DNA from 3 places in the Variovorax sp. GrIS 2.14 genome. Region 3 is predicted to be linked to each of the others. Evidence: predicted binding sites of a transcription regulator. Region 3 holds the regulator's gene; each other region holds the start of a gene.
What was found. Region 3 encodes FNR, which switches genes on or off when oxygen is low (the NO sensors DNR and NnrR bind a similar motif). Its sites were predicted from a motif close to TTGATNNNNATCAA; they were not measured.

Region 1: RCH10_RS15485 (oleate hydratase) is a predicted target of FNR. The motif match lies at 1,840-1,853, and genes of this name have one in related genera.
Region 2: RCH10_RS10905 (DUF2892 domain-containing protein) is a predicted target of FNR. The motif match lies at 2,159-2,172, and genes of this name have one in related genera.

The regions. Positions count from the first base shown of each region.
Region 1 is NZ_JBJXIA010000008.1:255,820-259,090, reverse strand. It holds gene RCH10_RS15495 (PAS domain S-box protein) at 1-1,031, opposite strand, end outside; gene RCH10_RS15490 (winged helix-turn-helix domain-containing protein) at 1,028-1,780, opposite strand; gene RCH10_RS15485 (oleate hydratase) at 1,932-3,271, shown strand, end outside.
Region 2 is NZ_JBJXIA010000005.1:185,050-188,320, forward strand. It holds gene RCH10_RS10885 (metalloregulator ArsR/SmtB family transcription factor) at 18-341, shown strand; gene RCH10_RS10890 (YeeE/YedE family protein) at 341-775, shown strand; gene RCH10_RS10895 (DUF6691 family protein) at 787-1,224, shown strand; gene RCH10_RS10900 (DUF599 domain-containing protein) at 1,234-1,914, shown strand; gene RCH10_RS10905 (DUF2892 domain-containing protein) at 1,954-2,106, opposite strand; gene RCH10_RS10910 (glutathione S-transferase) at 2,366-3,094, shown strand; gene rsmI (16S rRNA (cytidine(1402)-2'-O)-methyltransferase) at 3,091-3,271, opposite strand, start outside.
Region 3 is NZ_JBJXIA010000006.1:223,591-226,861, forward strand. It holds gene RCH10_RS12655 (universal stress protein) at 1-629, opposite strand, end outside; gene RCH10_RS12660 (sulfite exporter TauE/SafE family protein) at 675-1,385, opposite strand; gene fnr (fumarate/nitrate reduction transcriptional regulator Fnr) at 1,616-2,329, shown strand; gene RCH10_RS12670 (FixH family protein) at 2,334-2,636, opposite strand; gene ccoG (cytochrome c oxidase accessory protein CcoG) at 2,655-3,271, opposite strand, start outside.

The DNA.
Region 1 (3,271 bases), on a different contig from region 3:
GAGTCTTCAAGCACCTGCAGGTTGCCCGAGATCACCGTCAGCAGGTTGTTGAAGTCGTGCGCGATGCCGCCGGTGAGCTGCCCCACGCTTTCGAGCCGCTGCGCGTGGCCGAGCGCTTCCTCGATCTGCGTACGTTGCAACACGGTGGCCAGCAAGCTCGACAGCGATTCGAGAAAGCGCACCTCTTCATCGCCGAAGCGCCTTGCGGTGCGCGAGCGCACGGACAGCACACCAATGGTGCGACCTCGGTCTGCCAGCGGCACCGTGATCTCGCAGACGAAGCCGGCAGCCAGGTAGTGCGATGGAATAGTGAAGCGCGACTCTGCTGCGTAGTCGCCCATGAGCACCGACTGGCCGCTCGACATCACATGGCCGGAGGGTGATTGGGCTTCGTTGGCGATGCGATCGCCGATCGCTTCTTCAGGCAGCAGCCCGACGCCAGCGGCAATGCGGAATTCGGCTCCATTGGGTTCGAGCAGCAGCACCTTCGCCGTTTCGACCTGAAGCGCCTCTGCAGCTATGACGGGCACCTGGTCCAGCAGAAGATGCAGATCCGCCACGTCGACAGCGTGCCTGCTGAACTGCGCCAGATGCTCGGCATAGCGCGCACGCTGCAGCGCATGCTGGACGCGCGGATAAGAAGCGACGCTGCGGATGGCGGCCACGACCAGCGGCAGCCCGTGATCGTTGAGCGGGCTGAGCGCAATTTCGACCATCACCTCGCTGCCGTCGCGCCGTTTGGCGACCAGGTCCATCTGCGTTCCCATCGGGCGCTTGCGTGGGTGCGTGGCATAGCCCTCGCGGTAAGCGGCATGGCGCGGGCGAGTCGCGTCGGGCACCAGCGTGTCGACCGACATGCCCACCAGTTCATCTGCGGTGTAGCCGAGCAGTTCGAGGGCGGTCGGGTTGGCCAGCACGATCACGCCGCGCTGGTCGACCACCAGCAGCGCATCGGGATAGGCGGCGAACAGCGTGCGGAACACGGTGCCGTCGTCGAAGCCGGGAACGACCGGCTTGCGCGGTGTATTCATGCCGACACGACGGCGGGCACGAAAAGATAGCCGGCGCCGCGCACCGACTTGACGATGCGTGGCTGGTTCGGGTCGTCGCCGAGTTTGCGGCGCAGCCGGCCGATCTGCACGTCGATGGTTCGATCGAACGGGCCACCATCGCGGCCTCGTGTTCGCTCCAGCAGGAAGTCGCGCGACAGCACGCGGCCGGTGTTTTCGGCCATGACGCGCAGCAGATCGAACTCGCCAGTGGTGAGCGGCACTTCATCGCCCTGCGCCGCGCGGAGGCGGCGCGCTGCGATGTCGAGCGTCCAGCCGGAGAAGCGAAGCATCGTGGGTGGCGCATCGGGCGCGGACGCCGCGTCGACGACCGCCACTACAGGCGCCGCCGCGGGCGCTGCAATCCGGCGCAACACAGCCCGGATGCGCGCCAGCAGTTCGCGCAGATCGAAGGGCTTGGTCACGTAATCGTCAGCGCCTATCTCCAGGCCGACCACCTTGTCGACAGCATCGCCGCGGCCAGTCACGATCACCAGTCCGCACTGCCATCGCTCTCGCACCTGCCGCGCGATGGTGATGCCGTCTTCACCCGGCAAGCCGAGGTCGAGCAACACGACCGCCGCCGGGTCTTGCCGCATCAGGTCGAGCAGGGCTCGGCCCGAATGGCGCTGGCTGACACGAAAGCCGTGGACCTGCAGATAGTTGGCCAGCAGCAGGGTGATCTCGGTTTCGTCGTCGAGAACAGCGATGTGGATGGAGGTTGAGGGCACGCACCATGTTAGATGCAAGAGAAGTCATGGAGTGCGGCGTTGGACACATTGATCGCGGATTGACCTGCATCAAGCCTTCCCGCGCTGCAGGCGCTTTCAATCGGTGCTGCGCAATGTTGCGCATCCTATGACCCTCGTCTTTTCAAACTTCATGAACACGTCCATCTCAACGTCGGCCCCGAACCGCAGGCGCAGGGCCTTTCTCGTTGGCGGCGGCATCGCGTCGTTGTCGGCCGCCGTGCTGTTGATTCGCGATGGCGGATTTCAGGGCACCGACATCTTCATCTTCGAAGAGATGCAGGTAGCAGGCGGCGCACTGGACGGTTCAGGCGATGCCGAAGCAGGTTACGTAACCCGCGGCGGCCGCATGTGGACCGAGGAGGCTTATGTCTGCTTGTGGAATGTGCTGGATTCGGTGCCGGACCGTCACGGCGCAGGGTCGCTGAAAGACGCGGTCTGGGACTTCAACGAAGCTTTGCAATCGCACGCCAACGCGCGGCTCATCGACCGGCAGCACCGCATCCTCGATGCGGCCGATCTGGGCTTCGATGCGCGCGACCGCCTCGATGTGCTGCGCCTGCTCGCCACGCCGGAGCGCATGCTCGGCGCCGAGCGTATCGAAGACTGCTTCACCGAGCACTTTTTCAACTCCAACTTCTGGGCGATGTGGCGCACAACCTTCGCCTTCCAGAACTGGCACAGCGCCGTCGAAATGCGACGCTATTTGCTCCGCTTCCTGCAGGAGCTGCCGCGCATTCACACGCTGGCCGGCGTTCGTCGCACAGCCTTGAATCAGTACGACTCGATCGTCCGACCGATGCAGGACTGGCTCGCGGGGCAAGGCGTGACGTTCCAGTTCGGAACCAAGGTCATGGACATGGATTTCGAAGACTTCGCAGAGATGACCGAGGTCGCGCGCAACACCGACGGCTTGCGCGTCACTGCCATCCATTGCAATCGCGGCGACGAGTTCTTCTTGCATCAGGTCGGGCCCGACGATGTGGTCTTTGCCACGCTCGGTTCGATGACCGCCGACACCCGCATCGGCGACAACGATCACGCGCCGGCACTGTTGCGAGACAAGCGCGACGGCGGCTGGACGCTTTGGGAAAACCTCGCGCGCAAGGTGCCGACCCTGGGCCGACCGGAGACGTTCAACGGCAACGTCGACGAGAGCAAGTGGGAGTCTTTCACCGTCACGCTGCGAAGCCCCTTGCTGGTGAAGCGCATCGAAGCGTACTCAGGCAACGGGCCGGGCACGGGCGGCCTCATGACGTTCAAGGACTCGCCGTGGTTGATGTCGATCGTCGTGCCGCACGCACCGCACTTCGCGGGTCAACCCGAGGGCGTCTACACGATATGGGGCTATGGGCTCTTCATCGACAAGAAGGGCGACTACGTCGACAAGTCGATGGCCGAGAGCAGCGGTGAAGAAATCCTGACCGAGTTGATGCACCAGTTGGGTTTCGAAGACATCCTCGAAGAAGTGCG
Region 2 (3,271 bases), on a different contig from region 3:
TGCTGCACTGACGCTCCATGAAACGCCCGAAAACCGTCATCGATCCCGAAGTCCTCCGCCATGCAGCGGACGAGGCTGTCAGCGCCCTCAAGCTGCTGGCCAACGTCGAGCGCATGCTGCTGCTGTGCCAGCTTGCGCAAGGCGAGATGTGCGTCAGTGAACTCGAAGAACATCTGGAGATCCGTCAACCAACGCTTTCACAGCAGCTCGGTGTTCTGCGCACAGAGGGGGTCGTCAGCACGCGCCGTCAGGGCAAGAACATTTTCTACAGCGTCGCCGATCCAAACCTGCTCGAGATCCTGGCCGTGCTCTACCGGCTCTACTGTCCCAAGGAACAATGATGTCCATCGCCTGGAATGAATTCACCCCCTGGTCCGCCTTGGCCGGTGGGATGCTCATAGGTCTGGCCGCGGCGATGTTCGTGCTGCTGAACGGCCGCATCGCCGGTATCAGTGGCGTCATCGGCGGGCTGTTCAAGCCGAACAAGGGCGACCTGGCCTGGCGTGCCGCATTCGTGCTGGGCCTCGTGGGTGCGCCCTGGGTCTATGAGTTGCTCGCGGCGCTTCCCCAACCCCGAATCGATGCGTCTTTTGGTGCTTTGGTGATCGCCGGCCTGCTGGTGGGTGTGGGCACTCGGTACGGGTCGGGTTGCACCAGTGGACATGGCGTGTGCGGGTTGGCGCGTTTGTCCCCGAGATCGATGGTCGCCACTGGGGCCTTCATGGTCGCTGGCTTCGCGACCGTGTTCATCATTCGTCATTGGCTTGGCAACTGAGGAGACATTGAATGACCGTTTTTACATCGTTGCTGGCCGGCCTCGTCTTCGGACTTGGCCTCATCGTGTCTGGCATGGCTAATCCGGCCAAGGTGCTGGGCTTCCTGGACCTGGGTGGCGCCTGGGACCCTTCGCTGGCCTTTGTGATGGCGGGCGCGATTGCCGTCGGAGCGCTGGCGTTCGCGCTGGCCAGGAAGCGCACCGTGTCATTCCTCGGTGCGCCGATGAAGTTGCCCACGTCGCGGGACATCGACAGTCGTCTGCTGATCGGCAGCGTCGTATTCGGTATCGGATGGGGTGTCGCCGGTTTCTGCCCCGGGCCCGGTCTGGTCGCACTGGGAATGGGCGAGGTCAAGGCGCTTGTCTTCGTAGCGGCGATGCTCGTGGGCATGGGCGCCTTCGAACTGCTCGAGCGTCGCAAGCAGCCTGCCGGCGTTCGACCCACCTGAGTCAAAGCGATGTCCGCCGTCCTCGCCTGGCTGAGTACTCTGGTGACCATCGCAGTGTTGATGGCGTACGAGACGGTGCTCATGGTCGCGCAGCGACGCCGCCCCGAGCGCATGGCACGCAGCGCGCATGCGGCGCTGCGGGAAGACTGGTTCATTGCCGTGTCGCAGAACCCTGGCTCGGAGATTCTCGCGGTGCAGACGCTGCGAAACTCGCTGATGTCGGCGACCATGACGGCATCGACAGCGATGCTTGGATTGATCGGCACTGTCACTCTTGCTGCACCCTCACTGCATGCGAGTCTGGATGAAGCGGCGATGCTGCCGAGCCTGACTCCGAAGCTGGTGCTCGAGCTCCTGTTGCTTGCGTTGCTGTTCGCCTCACTGGTGTGCTCGGCAATGGCTGTTCGCTACTACAACCATGTGGGTTTCATCAGCGGCATGCCGGTGGAGTCCGCATTGCGCAAGCGCTGGAATCAGGCCGGCATCGCCTACGTGCGTCGCGCCGGCTTGTTGTATAGCTGGGGTCTGCGTCACCTTATATTGGTAGCCCCGATCCTTGCTTGCCTGCTCCACCCCTTCGCAGGGCCGGTCGCGGCGACCGTTGTAGTCCTCGTCCTGGTCCGATTCGACAAGGTAGCCGCCAGCGGATCGCCCAACTCCACGGCGTATTTGGGAACCCGTTCCAGCTGATCGACAGCCGCTCAGTTGGGCGGTACCTGCGAGAACTCTTCAAACCCGGCGATGGCATGGGCTGCCTGCGTCAGCGAAGGGCCACCGCCCATGATTAGCCTTGCCGATGGTGCCGAGTACGCTTGCCGCGATCAAGCCCGGGCCAATTGCGATTCGCATGATGCGGTCAGCGGTGCCGACGTTAGGCTTCATTTATTGTTCCTTTGCACAATCAACACCATGGCGCAGCGAGCTGGACTGGCATGTGATGTGGATCAATAAACCAGGCTGTCGGATGGCCGCGTCGAACTTCAGAGGCCGACAAGGCCCAAGTTTCAGCCCGCACGATCTATTTGGGAGCGGGTTTTTCTTTGGCCGGGAAGTTGCCTTGCGCCGATGAACTGCACACCCCTTTGACAACGTCGGTCCCTTCGGCCTGCCTGCATGCAGGCAAGTTCTGAGAAGATTGCCTATGGCTTATCGATTGCATTACTGGCCGACCATTCAGGGCCGCGGTGAATTCGTGCGACTGGCGCTCGAAGCTGCCGGCGCCGAGTACGTCGACGTCGCGCGTCAATCGCCTGCGAAGGGTGGTGGTGAAGCGGCGCTGGGGCGCAGCCTGCAAGATCCGAAGAATCCGCGCGCATCGTTCGCGCCGCCGTTCCTTGTCGATGGCGAAGTTGTGGTCGGGCAAACCGCCGCCATCCTTCTATACCTCGGGTCGCGGCTCGGCCTCGCGGGCGCGGGCGAGGTCGATGGGCTGTGGACGCATCAGTTGCAATTGACCATCGCCGACGCGGTGGCCGAGGCGCACGACACGCACCATCCGATCTCGGTCGATGCCTATTACGAAGACCAGCGTGCTGCCGCCTTGGAGCGTGCCAAGGCCTTTCGGGAAGAGCGCATGCCGAAGTTCCTGGGATGGTTCGAGCAGATCTTGCAACGCAATCCGGCTGGCGATCTGCATTTGGTTGGCAGTGCGCTCACCTACGCGGACCTGTCGCTGTTCCAGTTGGTCGCCGGTCTGCGCTATGCGTTTCCCAAAGCCACTGCACGCGTTCTGGCCGACACGCCTCTCGTTTCCAAGCTTCACGGCAATGTGAGTCGCCGCGAGCGGGTGCACGCCTATCTGCAGAGTCCGCGCCGCATCGCCTTCAACGAAGAGGGCATCTTCAGGCACTACGCGGAACTTGACGGCTAATCGCTCGGCTCGTCGTCGAGATCGCTGTTCGTGTGGTGGTCGCCATCACGCCTGCTCCCGTCCTTGCGGATGCGCAGCGCAGTGTCGTAGAGCGCATTGCGCGGCGCGCCGCTGATCTCCGCGGCGAGGCGCACGGCGGTCTTCACCGGCAGCTCTTCGAGCAGCAGTCGCAGCACA
Region 3 (3,271 bases):
CCATGCGAATTCAGATAGTCCTGCAGCGAGCGCAGTTGCGACTCTGCCTCGTCGCCGTAGCAGACCGCATGCACGCGCGCCGCGCCTTGCAGCCAGGGCAGCGCGGCAGACACCGCACGGGCAGCTTCGCGAGTCTCTTTCCATGCCACCAGCACCTTGCGCCCGACCGGGCCGACCGGCCCTGTCGTGATGTAAGGCAACACCAGCGCGGGCCGGCCGCTTTCGACCAGCACGGTGGACACGAACTCGGCAGGCAGCTCGCCGTCGTAAGCGTTGTCGCCATCGCGCTGACCGAGTATCAAAAGGTCGGCATAGAGCGCGCGGCGGCCGAAGCCCCAGGGCGCATCGCTCATCGGCTCGGCCCAATGCATGTGCGGCGAGTCGCCACCGGCAGCCATGAAGGTGGCGTACGCCTTGTCGCGCGACTGCTTGTCGAGCGCCAGCATGATTGCCATGGCTTCGGCCGCACCTTCGAGGGCGGAGGGGTAGCGCACCAGCGCAGAGAGCGTGCACGGCATGCCGGTGACCTGGGCGCCGAAGGTCTCTGCCAGCTGGCGGGCAAGCTCGACGCGCGTGGCGGTGCGGGCTGAACTGTCGAGGTGAACCAGAATCGATTTAGGGGTTGTCATTGCAAATTCCTGAGTTGTCGAGGTACGAAAGAGACACCACGTATTTCAGCGGCACCACACATCGATCTGGTGGGCAAGATCGATCCAGACCGCCTGCACGGAGATGACCAGCAAAGCGACGCCGGCGAGCCGGGTTCCCCATTGCTGGCGCCATGCGCCCAAGCCGATGGCAAAGCGGTGCCACAGCCAGGGCGCGACGAGCAACGACGCACCGCTGCCGGCCGCGAACAGCACCATGATGAAAGCGCCCTGCAGCGGACCGTTGGCCAGGCTCGCCAGCATGAGCGCGGAATACAGCAGGCCGCACGGCATGGCGACCCATGCAAGACCGGTCGCGAACACGCTGGCGGCAGAGCCCGTCAAGGCGCGCAATCGCTCTGCGAGGAGACGGCCGACCCGTTGCGACCACAGCGGCTGACGCCCGGTCACGGCCAGCACCGCGCCCCAGGCCATCACGACCACGTGGAACAGCATCCAAAGGCCGCGAAGCGCGGAGACATTCACGCTGGCCCATGTCAGGCTTTGCACGGTGGCAGCGGCCAGTGCGCCTGCTGCCGCATAGCCCGCCATCCGGCCAGCTTGGAGCAGCAACGGCGCCATCGGCAAAGCAGCGGGCGTGATCGCGATGACGCCATGGCCGGGTCGAACTCCCACCCCACGCACGACACCCGCGCACGCCGCACCGCACATGGCCACGCAATGCGGACCACCCGCCAGTCCCATCAACAGCGCGGATGCGGCCAGTGCGGTTTGCATGATCAATAGCGCTGCCGAAAGAGCGTGAGCAGCGATGGTCGGCGACAGCGGTTCATGGTGCTGCGACTTTGCGTTCGATCATTCGAACGCCACTTGATCTGCATCAACGCGGACACAAAAGCCGAACGGAGAATCGAGCGCAGCAGCGCGGCGCTTTCGCTTGCTTTGCCACGCTGCACATTTCACCGCACCACCTGCCGCAAAGAGACAGCCGCAAAGAGACAGCCGCCATGACACCTCAAACCATCAAAGTCGCATGCTCCAACTGCAACCTGCGCGAACTGTGCATGCCGGTCGGCCTCAACCCGGAAGAGCTTGCGCGCATCGACGACCTGGTGGCGACGCGTCGCAAGGTGAAGCGCCGCGAAACCCTCTTTCGCAATGGCGAGCGGTTCACCTCGCTCTATGCGATTCGGACTGGCGTGTTCAAGACACGGGTGGCATCGGAAGACGGTCGCGATCAGGTCACGGGCTTCCAGATGGCCGGCGAGATCATCGGACTCGATGGCATCGTGAACGACCATCACACCTGCGACGCGGTGGCACTCGAAGACGCCGAGGTCTGCGTGATGCCGTTCGACCGCATCGAGGAGCTGTCGCGCGAGGTCACTTCACTGCAGCGCCATGTGCACCAGATCATGAGCCGCGAGATCGTGCGCGAGCACGGCGTGATGCTGCTGCTGGGCAGCATGCGTGCCGACGAGCGGTTGGCCGCTTTTCTGCTCAACCTCGTGGAACGCCTGCATGCGCGCGGCTTCTCGAAGTCCGAGCTGATGCTGCGCATGACGCGCGAAGAAATCGGCAGTTACCTCGGGCTCAAGCTGGAGACGGTGAGCCGCACCTTGTCCAAGTTCGTGGACGACCGCATCGTCGAAGTCGACATGCGGCATGTTCGGATCCTCGACGCCGATGCTTTGCGCAGGATGATCAACCCGACGGTGTGAGGCGCTAGCGCGGCGGCGGCGACGGCATATCCTGCACCGGCGTCGTGGTGTGGTTGCGGCCCTTTTCGGCCGGCACCAGCGCCTTGTCGGCCACCGGCCCAGCCGACTTGCCCGCCAGCGTCCGATTGATCTCCAGGCCCTTCTGGTAGTAGTTTTCTTCGACCACCGGGTCTGCCGTGCTGATCGCGATCCAGGCCGACGTCAGGCTGCCGACCACCACCACGGCGGGCAGGCCCAGCACGAGCCAGACCAGCGGGAATTTCCACCACGGTCCGGAACCTTTGGAAGCAGGGGGAAGCGCGCTCATTTTCAAGTCTCCAGTCGGTTATCGGGGAATGAGGAACACGGCCTTTTCAGAGACCTGCGAGGCACCGTCGGCGGACCGCACGTTGAAGAAAACGGTGTGCGATCCGGGTGGTGCATCTTCTGCAGGCACTTGCAGCCGCACCGCCACCCAGCGCGACTCGGCCGGCCCGACATCGACCGCCTGGCTGGGCGTCGCCACGGCAAGACCCTTCAGTCCGCTGGCATCGATGCGGTAACGCTGCGAGCGCTCGGTCGCGTTCATGATCTGCAGCCGATAGACGTTCTCGAGCTTGCCGCCATCGGCGATACGTGCAAGCGAGGTACGGTCGCGCACCACGTCGACCTTGAGCGGCACGCGCACCACCAGGCTCGCGAGCAAGCCAACGCACAAGGCCAACAGCACGGCGCCATAGATCAGCACGCGCGGGCGAAAAACACGCCGCAGCACCTGCACCGCGCTCCAGCCACCGGCCAGCCCGTTTTGCGTGGCGTAGCGGATCAACCCGTGCGGCTGCGCCATGCGGTCCATCACCGTGTTGCAGGCGTCGACGCACAGGCCGCAGCCGATGCACTCGTACTGCAGACCCTCGCGGATGTCGATACCGGTCGGGCACACCTGCACGCACAGGCCGCAAT